Regions from separate parts of the Paenibacillus sp. 10L310 genome, predicted to be linked through region 2. Evidence: riboswitches for the same ligand, from Rfam matches in the RefSeq annotation. Region 2 holds a riboswitch; the other holds the start of a gene.
What was found. A riboswitch is a leader RNA that binds a small molecule or an ion and turns the genes downstream of it on or off. The one in region 2 is predicted to bind S-adenosylmethionine.

Region 1: it holds a riboswitch for S-adenosylmethionine, as region 2 does, so the genes downstream of both, mmuP (S-methylmethionine permease) here and AC1DE7_RS16690 (methionine ABC transporter ATP-binding protein) in region 2, are expected to answer to the same signal.

What each region holds. Positions count from the first base shown of each region.
Region 1 is NZ_JBFTKC010000008.1:191,970-196,709, reverse strand. Features, by position in the region: gene AC1DE7_RS18815 (spore germination protein) at 1-647, shown strand, start outside; gene AC1DE7_RS18810 (Ger(x)C family spore germination protein) at 644-1,846, shown strand; SAM riboswitch class I at 1,917-2,018, shown strand; gene mmuP (S-methylmethionine permease) at 2,111-3,523, shown strand; gene mmuM (homocysteine S-methyltransferase) at 3,501-4,568, shown strand; gene AC1DE7_RS18795 (ABC transporter permease) at 4,652-4,740, opposite strand, start outside.
Region 2 is NZ_JBFTKC010000007.1:7,753-12,492, reverse strand. Features, by position in the region: gene AC1DE7_RS16700 (MetQ/NlpA family ABC transporter substrate-binding protein) at 1-422, opposite strand, end outside; gene AC1DE7_RS16695 (methionine ABC transporter permease) at 497-1,156, opposite strand; gene AC1DE7_RS16690 (methionine ABC transporter ATP-binding protein) at 1,157-2,191, opposite strand; SAM riboswitch class I at 2,318-2,459, opposite strand; gene AC1DE7_RS16685 (Cthe_2314 family HEPN domain-containing protein) at 2,589-3,305, opposite strand; gene AC1DE7_RS16680 (COX15/CtaA family protein) at 3,469-4,356, opposite strand.

The DNA of each region.
Region 1 (4,740 bases), on a different contig from region 2:
CGATTACGATTATTATATTTGTGATTGAAATTTTGCTTAGTAATCAGCTATTCGAGATTGGCAATCTGAGACCCGTCCTCGGTGATGGGATTATGCCCGTTTTCCAAGGGTTGAAGCCTTCACTATTATCTTATACGGGCTATGAGGTGATGTTAATCATGACTGCCTATATGAAAAATCCGAAGAAGAGCAATAAAGCGATGACCTGGGGGATACTCATATCCACTATTATCTACTTGATCACGGTGGTGATGGTTATAGGCAGTTTATCGCTCGATGGCATCAAAACTCGAACCTGGCCAACGCTGGATTTGGTAAGAAGCTTCGAAATCCAGGGTCTGATATTCGAGCGTTTTGAATCCTTATTGCTGGTCATCTGGATTATGCAAATCTTTTCGACTACAGCAATTACACATTACTGCGCTTCGGTGGGTATTCGTGATTTGTTTCGTTCCAAAAAAATCAAAGGCATCATGTACGGCCTGCTGCCGTTCATTTATCTGACAGCAATGATACCCAAAACAGTGGATGATACCTTCGTACTAGGAGATATGCTAGGCAATGTGTCCGTATTTTTGTTTGGCATTTTACCTCTGGTACTACTGTTGTTAAGTCTGATTCGCAAAAAAGGAGGCAAGCATGCATGATTACATTCCGCATGTTGTTACGCTTAGCCACTGTATTATGCATTCTCTTAACGATATCCGGATGTTGGAGCAGTCGAGAGATAGAGGATCTAAGTGTCTACGTTGGTCTCGGGATCGATATCGGCAAAGAGACTGAATTTGAGGAGAACATCGCCAATCAGGGAGGAGGGTATTCCAAGCAGAACAATGTGACAGCCACGGTACAGATTGCTCCCGGTAATTCCAGCAGTCAGAAGAGCCAACAATCCGGTTCGCCTGCTTCTGGTAAAACGTCCTATTCCAATGAACAGCTTACCGGAGATTCCTTGCTGCAAATCTTTCGTCAGTTTGCACTGAGACGAGATCATCCGCTCATCGGACATCATCTGAAGGTTATCGTTGTGTCCAAGGATATCGCCAAAAAGTATGGTCTGGACCAGCTGCTGGATTTTGTACTTCGGGATAACGATATTCGTCCTAACTGTCTAGTGTTGATTAGCCATCATCGCGCTGTTGATGTACTGACTTCAGATGATCCTTCCCGGATTCCAGCATTTTATCTTACAGGTATTACCGGTAATTCATACTTGTCCAATAAAATCCTGGACCCCGTTCTACTCTCCAAATTAGATGCACAAATGCAATCCGGTTCCAGCTTTTTGCTCCAGAATGTACTGAACTTCAATGGAGAGGACAAGTTCTCCGGTGCCAGTATCTTTGATGGGAAAACAACCAAATTCATCGGGGAACTCAGCCAAACGGATCTAGAAGGGCTATCTTGGCTCAGACCTAAAGAAAAAGGAGGTATCTTGAAGACATACAATAAAGAGGGGTTCACTGTTGTATATGAAATGAAGAAGAAAAAAACAACAATAATTCCAAAAGTGGTTGGCGATGATATTTCATTCCATGTGAAAACTGAATCCGAAGGCTGGTTGATGGAGGATTGGCGTGCTCCCGAGGAAGAGGAAAAAGGTGCATATCTCAGTGAATTGGAAAAAGAATTTGCTGAACTTGCCAAACAACAGATTCGACAGTTGTTATACAAACTGCAGCATACCTATAAAGTAGATGTTGCGGATTTTCGGGATAGCTTACGTATCAAAGAACCTAAAACATGGAAAAAAGTCAAAGACGATTGGGATAAAATTTTTAGCACCGTGCCGATCACCTATGAGGTAAAGACCACCATCACCAATCCGGGGTCTTCCACCGAATAGCGAGGTGTGCCATTTATTATTTAAATGTTGACACATTCATGATAGATCGCTATATTAGTAAAAAATCATTTTCTTATCCAGAGAGGTGGAGGGACTGGCCCTTAGAAACCTCAGCAACAGATCTGAAGGATACTGTGCTAATTCCAGCGGGTGAAAGCCTGATAGATAGGAGCGTTTGTTTTTATTTGTCAGTAACGGCGCACTCTTTAGGCAGAGTGGGTCTTTTTTGTTTTTTCTGGATGAAGAAGTAGGGGAGCAGCAGGTATGGAGAACAACAACGACAAAGGGCATTTTCAGCGGAAAATGCAGGCACGGCATGTGGTCATGCTCTCTCTCGGAGGAGTCATTGGAACGGGATTATTCCTCAGCTCAGGTTACACCATTCAGCAGGCGGGACCACTGGGAACCATTCTGTCCTATCTGATTGGAGCCATCGTTGTATATCTGGTGATGCTCTGTCTTGGTGAACTGTCTGTTCATATGCCAGAGACGGGAGCATTTCATAGTTATGCAGCCAAATATATCGGACCAGCAACAGGTTACACGGTAGCTTGGTTGTACTGGTTAACCTGGACTGTTGCGCTTGGCTCCGAATTCACAGCCGCTGGATTGCTTATGCAGCGCTGGTTCCCATCGGTAAACGTATGGATATGGAGCGCGGTTTTTGCACTGATGATCTTTCTGTTTAACGCTCTAACGGTGAAATTTTTTGCGGAATCCGAGTTCTGGTTCTCATCTGTAAAAGTAGTGACTATCGTAATCTTCATTATTATCGGTGGCGCAGCCATGTTTGGGTTCATTCCCATGGCGGATTCTGAACCGGCTCCATTTCTATCGAATATTACCGCATCCGGGTGGTTCCCTCATGGGGCTACAGCGATATTGATGACCATGCTTGCTGTAAACTTTGCCTTCTCAGGCACCGAGTTAATCGGCATTGCCGCCGGTGAGACGGAGAACCCGGAAAAGACGATACCAAAGGCTATTCATACAACGCTGTGGCGTTTGGTTATTTTCTTCATCGGAACGATTATTATCTTGTCGGCCTTGCTGCCCATGTCGGATGCCAGTGTACTGGAAAGTCCGTTTGTAGCGGTAATGGAGCGGGTGGGTGTACCCTATGCAGCAGACATTATGAACTTTGTTATTCTGACGGCGATTCTCTCTGCTGCCAATTCAGGCCTGTATGCATCTTCACGTATGCTCTGGTCTCTGGCTGACAAAAGAACGATCTCTCCGTGGTTTGCCAAATTGACCAAAAGCGGAGTACCGCTGAATGCACTTCTGATTAGTATGGTGGGTGGTGCGCTGGCCTTGCTGTCCAGCATCATTGCGCCAGGTACGGTGTATATTACGCTGGTTTCCATTTCAGGTCTGGCTGTCGTTGCGGTATGGATGAGCATCAGCGCTTCCCAATACATGTTCCGCAGACAATATATCCGGGAAGGACATGCGGTCAAAGATCTGGTCTACCGCACACCACTGTATCCGGTGGTACCAATTGTTTCATTTATATTATGCCTGGCTTCATGCATAGGTATTGCCTTTGACCCGACACAGCGGATTGCGCTGTATTGTGGGGTTCCGTTTATCGCAGTATGTTACGCTGCTTATTATCTGACAGAACGTGTGAATAAGAAAAGAGGACAAGTACATGACGCAAGAACAACAGACTAACCCCATAGAACAGATCCTTCGTGAACATCCGGTCATGATTCTGGATGGAGCGTTGGCTACGGAACTCGAACAGCATGGATGTGATCTCGATGATCCACTATGGTCTGCTCGTGTGTTGCTTGAGAATCCGGATGTTATCGTTCAGGTCCATGCAGATTATTTTCGAGCAGGAGCCGACTGTGCAATTACATCCAGTTATCAGGCGACGGTAGATGGTTTCCGCAAGAGAGGGATCGATGAACAGGCAGCACTGGAGCTGATCCGCAAGACGGTGGAACTGGCTATACAGGCGAGAGATGACGTGTGGGCAGAAGTGCAGAGTAGTTTAGTAGGGAGAGAAAGCTCGATAAGTCAGCTTGTAGAAGCTCCTTCGGTATGTTCCGAGAACGTGGAGAATGAGGCGCATTTAACAGATCGTACAGGGGATCGCAAAGAAGACTGTCTTCGTTCACGTCCAATTATTGCCGGGTCCGTTGGACCGTACGGCGCCTATCTGGCGGATGGTTCTGAGTATGTGGGTCATTACGGCGTGTCGGATGAGACGCTTGTCGCATTTCACCGTCCGCGTATGGCGGTGCTGCTTGAAGCAGGTGCTGATATTCTGGCGTTTGAGACGATTCCTTCCTTGCAGGAAGCACAGGTGCTGGTTGATGTACTGAAGGAGTTCCCTCATGCGTATGCTTGGTTATCTTTTTCTTTAAAAGACGGGACAAGCATCAGCGAGGGCACACCGCTTGAGGTATGTGCACAGACGTTTGGCTCCGAGCCGCAGATTGCGGCGATTGGCCTGAACTGTGCTCCGATGGAAGTGGTGACGGAAGCAGTGGGTATTCTCAGCAGTGCTAGCGACAAACCTGTTATTGTGTATCCGAACTCAGGTGAGACGTATGATGCAGTGACGAAGACGTGGAGCGGACAGGGTACCTGTGGCAGCATGAGTGATGCTTCGAAACAGTGGGTTGCTGCGGGCGCGCAAATTATTGGCGGCTGCTGCCGTACTACGCCACATCAGATTGGTGCACTTGCGAAGAAATGGCGGAATTAGTTCATATCACGATAACAAGCCCTTCCACATCCTATAGAGGTATGGAAGGGCTTGTTTTATTGTGTTAAGGCATTCTGATTACATTATTCGATAACCAGTATACGTGGCGATGCTTCCCGAATGATTCTCGAAGAGAACCACGAGCCAAGACTGGCTGCAATGATGCTTAGAC
Region 2 (4,740 bases):
ACTTTTGCGCCGTCTGCCAATTCATCCAAAGACTTAATCTTTTTGGAGTATCCACCAAAAGGTTCAACATGAACAGGTGTTACAGAAACGAGGTTGAATCCACGTTCTTTATTCTCTGTGTCCAGATATGGTTGGTGCTGGAAGAAGTTTGCATCCAATTTTTTGTCAGCAAGTTGCTGATTGGGTTGAACATAGTCGTTGAATGTAACGACTTGCAGACGGATACCTTGTGCTTCCAGTTCAGGCTTGATGCTTTCCAGAATCTCTGCGTGTGGTGTAGGTGAAGCTCCAACTTTCAATTCAACTGTACGAGGTGCACCTGCTGAATTGTCTGCGCCGCTATCGGCGTCCTTGTTGTTTCCGCAAGCTGCGAGAACCGCAATCAACATAAGACTAAGTAGAGCAAAAGACCATTTTTTCATGTGTAAAACCCCTTCTCTAATCATTTTGTCATGTGGCATCTGCATTAATGCATATCCATCATGTTATCTATGTGTTATTTCCTGGTGAAAAATGTAACCAAGCGATCTCCAGCCATCTGGAGAATTTGCACTAGAATGATCATCGACACTACGGATATGATCATAATTTCATTTTGATAACGGAAGTATCCATAGTTGATTGCCAGTGTTCCCAGACCTCCACCGCCAACCATGCCCGCCATCGCCGTATAGGAGACGAGCGTAACAATGGTGATCGTTATACCAGCAAGCAGTCCAGGCAGTGCCTCAGGCAGTAACACCCGTCTTACAATCTGTCCGGTCGATGCACCCATCGACTGTGCCGCTTCAATGACACCACGATCAACTTCTCGCAACGTCGTCTCCACCAAACGAGCAAAATAAGGAGCTGCTGAAATCACCAAAGGAGGTATAACGCCGAGCACCCCCGTAGCTGTACCGACGAGTATACGAGTGAATGGAATAAGAGCAACAATCAATATGATAAATGGGACTGAGCGCAAAATATTCACAATCAGGGATAGTATAGTGTACACTGCCCGTGACTTAATCGAAGCAGATCGGGCTGTCATGAACAGCAGTACTCCGAGCGGTAAACCTAAGATAACGGTAAACAAGCCTGATACACCCAAAATTTGCAGTGTCTCTATGGAAGCTTTACCAACCTCTTCCCAACGTACGGTTGAAAAATCCATCTAACGAAGCACCTCCACATCAAGTCCCTCAGCGGTTAATTCTGATATCGTCCGATCAATCGCATTTGAATCACCCTCGAACCGAACGGTCAGCTGCCCATAAGGAACCTGTTTGATCGTAGAGATTGTACCTTGCAGGATGGCAAAATCCACGCCTGTTTTACGTACCGTTCTAGACAAAATCGCTTCATACGTTTTGTTACCCAGAAAGGATATCTTCACAAGTTTGGAAGCAGCACCTGCCTGCAATTCAACGCCTGCATTTGCCAGAGCGGTCTCTTCCAGAGCAAGTCCAGCTTCATGGTCACGCATCATGAAGTCCCGCGTAATCGCATGCTGCGGCTTCAGGAACACGTCTGTAACAGGTCCTTGTTCCACAATGCCACCTTGATGAATGACAGCCACCTTGTCACAGATGTTCTGAATGACATGCATCTCATGTGTGATCAGCACAATCGTAAGGTTGTACTTTTCATTAATGTCGAGTAATAACTTAAGGATTGAATTTGTCGTCTGCGGATCAAGTGCCGAAGTAGCCTCATCACAGAGAAGAACATTTGGGTCACTTGCAAGTGCTCTCGCAATCCCTACACGTTGTTTTTGGCCACCCGATAATTGAGCCGGATATTTGCTGCTATGGTGCTCCAGACCAACCAGTGCGAGCATTTCCTTCACTTTGCGATCAATGACTTCCTTGGGTGTATTCACAAGTTTTAGTGGAAAAGCTACATTGTCATATACCGTTGCCGAGGATAACAGATTAAAGTGTTGAAAAATCATTCCGATCTTGCGTCTCTGTTGCTGCAATTCGGTTTTGCTCAGTTCAGTCAGGTTAATTCCGTCAACCCATACCTCACCCTCCGTAGGCCGTTCCAGCAAATTAATACAGCGAATCAATGTGCTTTTGCCCGCTCCGGAATGGCCAATCACTCCGTAGATTTCGCCCTTTTGGATGCTCAAATTCAACTCGGATAACGCTGTTGTAGATTTTGTTCCTTTGCCGTACGTTTTCGTTAAACCTTTTAATTCAATCAATCGCACTTGCCCCTTTCCAACCACCTACATGTATCTTTACCCGATCTAAAGGAAAACTCCCCCTAAAGTACAAAAAAAGAGCCCTTTGCAGATACAAAGAGGGCTCTTCACGTGAAAGAATATACCTTCTCATCTGCCAAAATCGTGTCTTGCACCATTTTGTAGGAATTAGCACCTAACATCTATAACGAATGATACATGTATCATGTCATTACAAATCGGTTGCCGGGCTTCATCGGGCCTGTCCCTCCGCCGCTCTCGATAAGAAATATGTTGTTGTAGGATTTTATAAGTTCATGTAGTTTATGCTTTATAATGTGAACGTAACTTCCGAAATATCAGTTATATCCATGTAACATTCGATTGAAACTCAGTATATTCCAAGTATTCCGATTTGTCAAAGGGAATTATTTCTTTTCCATATTTTATTGATATAACTATAAGAGGCTGTTAACGTTTCACAGACCATATCCACGCCCTGACGCATTTCCTGCACATGCTGATTCAGATCCTCCAATTTCACTTTACCTTGCAAGGTCTGGTGTAACTGCCACAGGTCATCGTGCATTTCTGAGTTCATGTAGTGAATTTCCATATTACGTCGCTTGCGCAGCTTGCTCATCGGTTCACGATAAGAGTCCTTGATCTGTATTAATTGCAATGCAAGATCATGATGCTCCCTTGCATAGTCGAACTGCCTTAACACAGTAAAATAAGAAAAATGCGCTTTGGTATTGGAAGTATTCAGCTGGAATATTTCATTTAATACTGTGCCGACTTTATCCAGAATGGCAAAGCAGCGGATAAAGCCATCTTTGTAGAAATACACATAACGTGCATACTCGGCTTTTTCAGTCGGCGTCATATCATCCGTTGAACCTGCAACGACCTTTTTACGAAAATGAGCAGCAGCGAAACAGCTTTGCTCCAGTTCATCCAGTGAGGAGATGAGTCCCTGAGTCCACACATACAGTTTCCGATAGTCATGCGTGGGATCATGGTCCACATGCATTTGTCGTTGAAATAGCTCAAGCGTATGCGCCATTGCGTCCATCGCTGCTTTCAATTTACCTTCGTTTATACGCGGCTTTTCCCCCAACAACGTTCGCAGCATATCTAACCTCCTCTTTTCCAAATCAACAAGAATTCATCACCGTAAACGAAGCATCATTCATTCCGTGTAATTGCTGCTTGCCATAGGTTGCCCTGATCCCTCTGACATCAAACAAAGTCCACCTGTCCAATGATGTACATCACTGGATGGTGGACTTTCATATTTAAAAACGATTAGCCGGGCGATGTAGCTTGTACACCAGGAAACTCATATACGTTAAGACTCCGAACAATATGGCGATATCCAGCATATGAGCAAGAGCTACGAACATGTATACTTCCGGACGGTTCATTGTCACCATCATGAAAATACCAATGACTACTTGCATGAGAATAAGAACAACGGATACCACACCCAGAGTACGCATTTCCTTGTTGTCCGGATGATTACGGTAAGCGAAGTGACCCAGGATCGCGATAACAATCACGAGCGACGCAGCTGCTGCACGGTGAGCAAAAGCAACCGCTACCCCACCCGAAAGCTCAGGAATAATCTGACCGTTACAAAGCGGAAATCCAGAACATCCGCCGGCAGAATCCGTGTGACTCACAAATGCACCTGTGTATACCACGAGATATGTGTAAATGGTGGAGAACCAGACCAGATTCCTGAATTTTTTGCTAACCCGAGGGTATTTATTCAGGCGCTCCAATCCGCCATCTTTTGCCTCCTGCCTTATGCCCAGCGCCATCATTAGAGAACTCGCAAAAGCGATCAGTGCAAAACCAAAATGCAGTGCCATGACTGCTGAAGATTGGGAGAAGACAACGGCAAAAGCCCCCATGATTCCCTGGACGATAACAAATACCAGAGTTAAGAAAGAAAACAATTGCAGGTCACGGCGTGATTTGCCAAACCGCAGAAAAGCAACAAACGAGGCAATGGACAACAGTCCAGCCAGTGCACTTACAGCGCGATGGGAATATTCAATGAGTGAAGCCACAGTATGTGCGGGAACGAGTTTTCCGTTACATAAAGGCCATTCTGTTCCGCAGCCAAGGCCTGATTCCGTTTTGGTTACGATGCCTCCACCAAAAGTAGCCAGAAACATGACAAGACAGGTTAATACGGTTAACCATTTAAACAAAGTTAAGTGTTTCAATTTTTTCTCACCCGCTGTTGGTTTAAGATGGCGAAGAATATTCTCCGCTTGTTTCGGTACTTTGACACTTATTTCACAACTAAATTCATTATACCGGATAAAATGTTCATTGACGTCGCGCTTTGTGACAAAATGTTAACGTCTGGTGAAATAATGACCCGCAGGTCATTGAGGATATGTAATTGAGGGATATGCCAGTTCAATTGTGTCTTAAACAGAATCCTGAACACACAAACGCAAACGCCATTTCCCTATTTCAAGAGAAATGGCGTTTCATCTAGTATACCCTTTTACAACATGAACCTGTCATACTTTTATATAAGTTCAATGAAA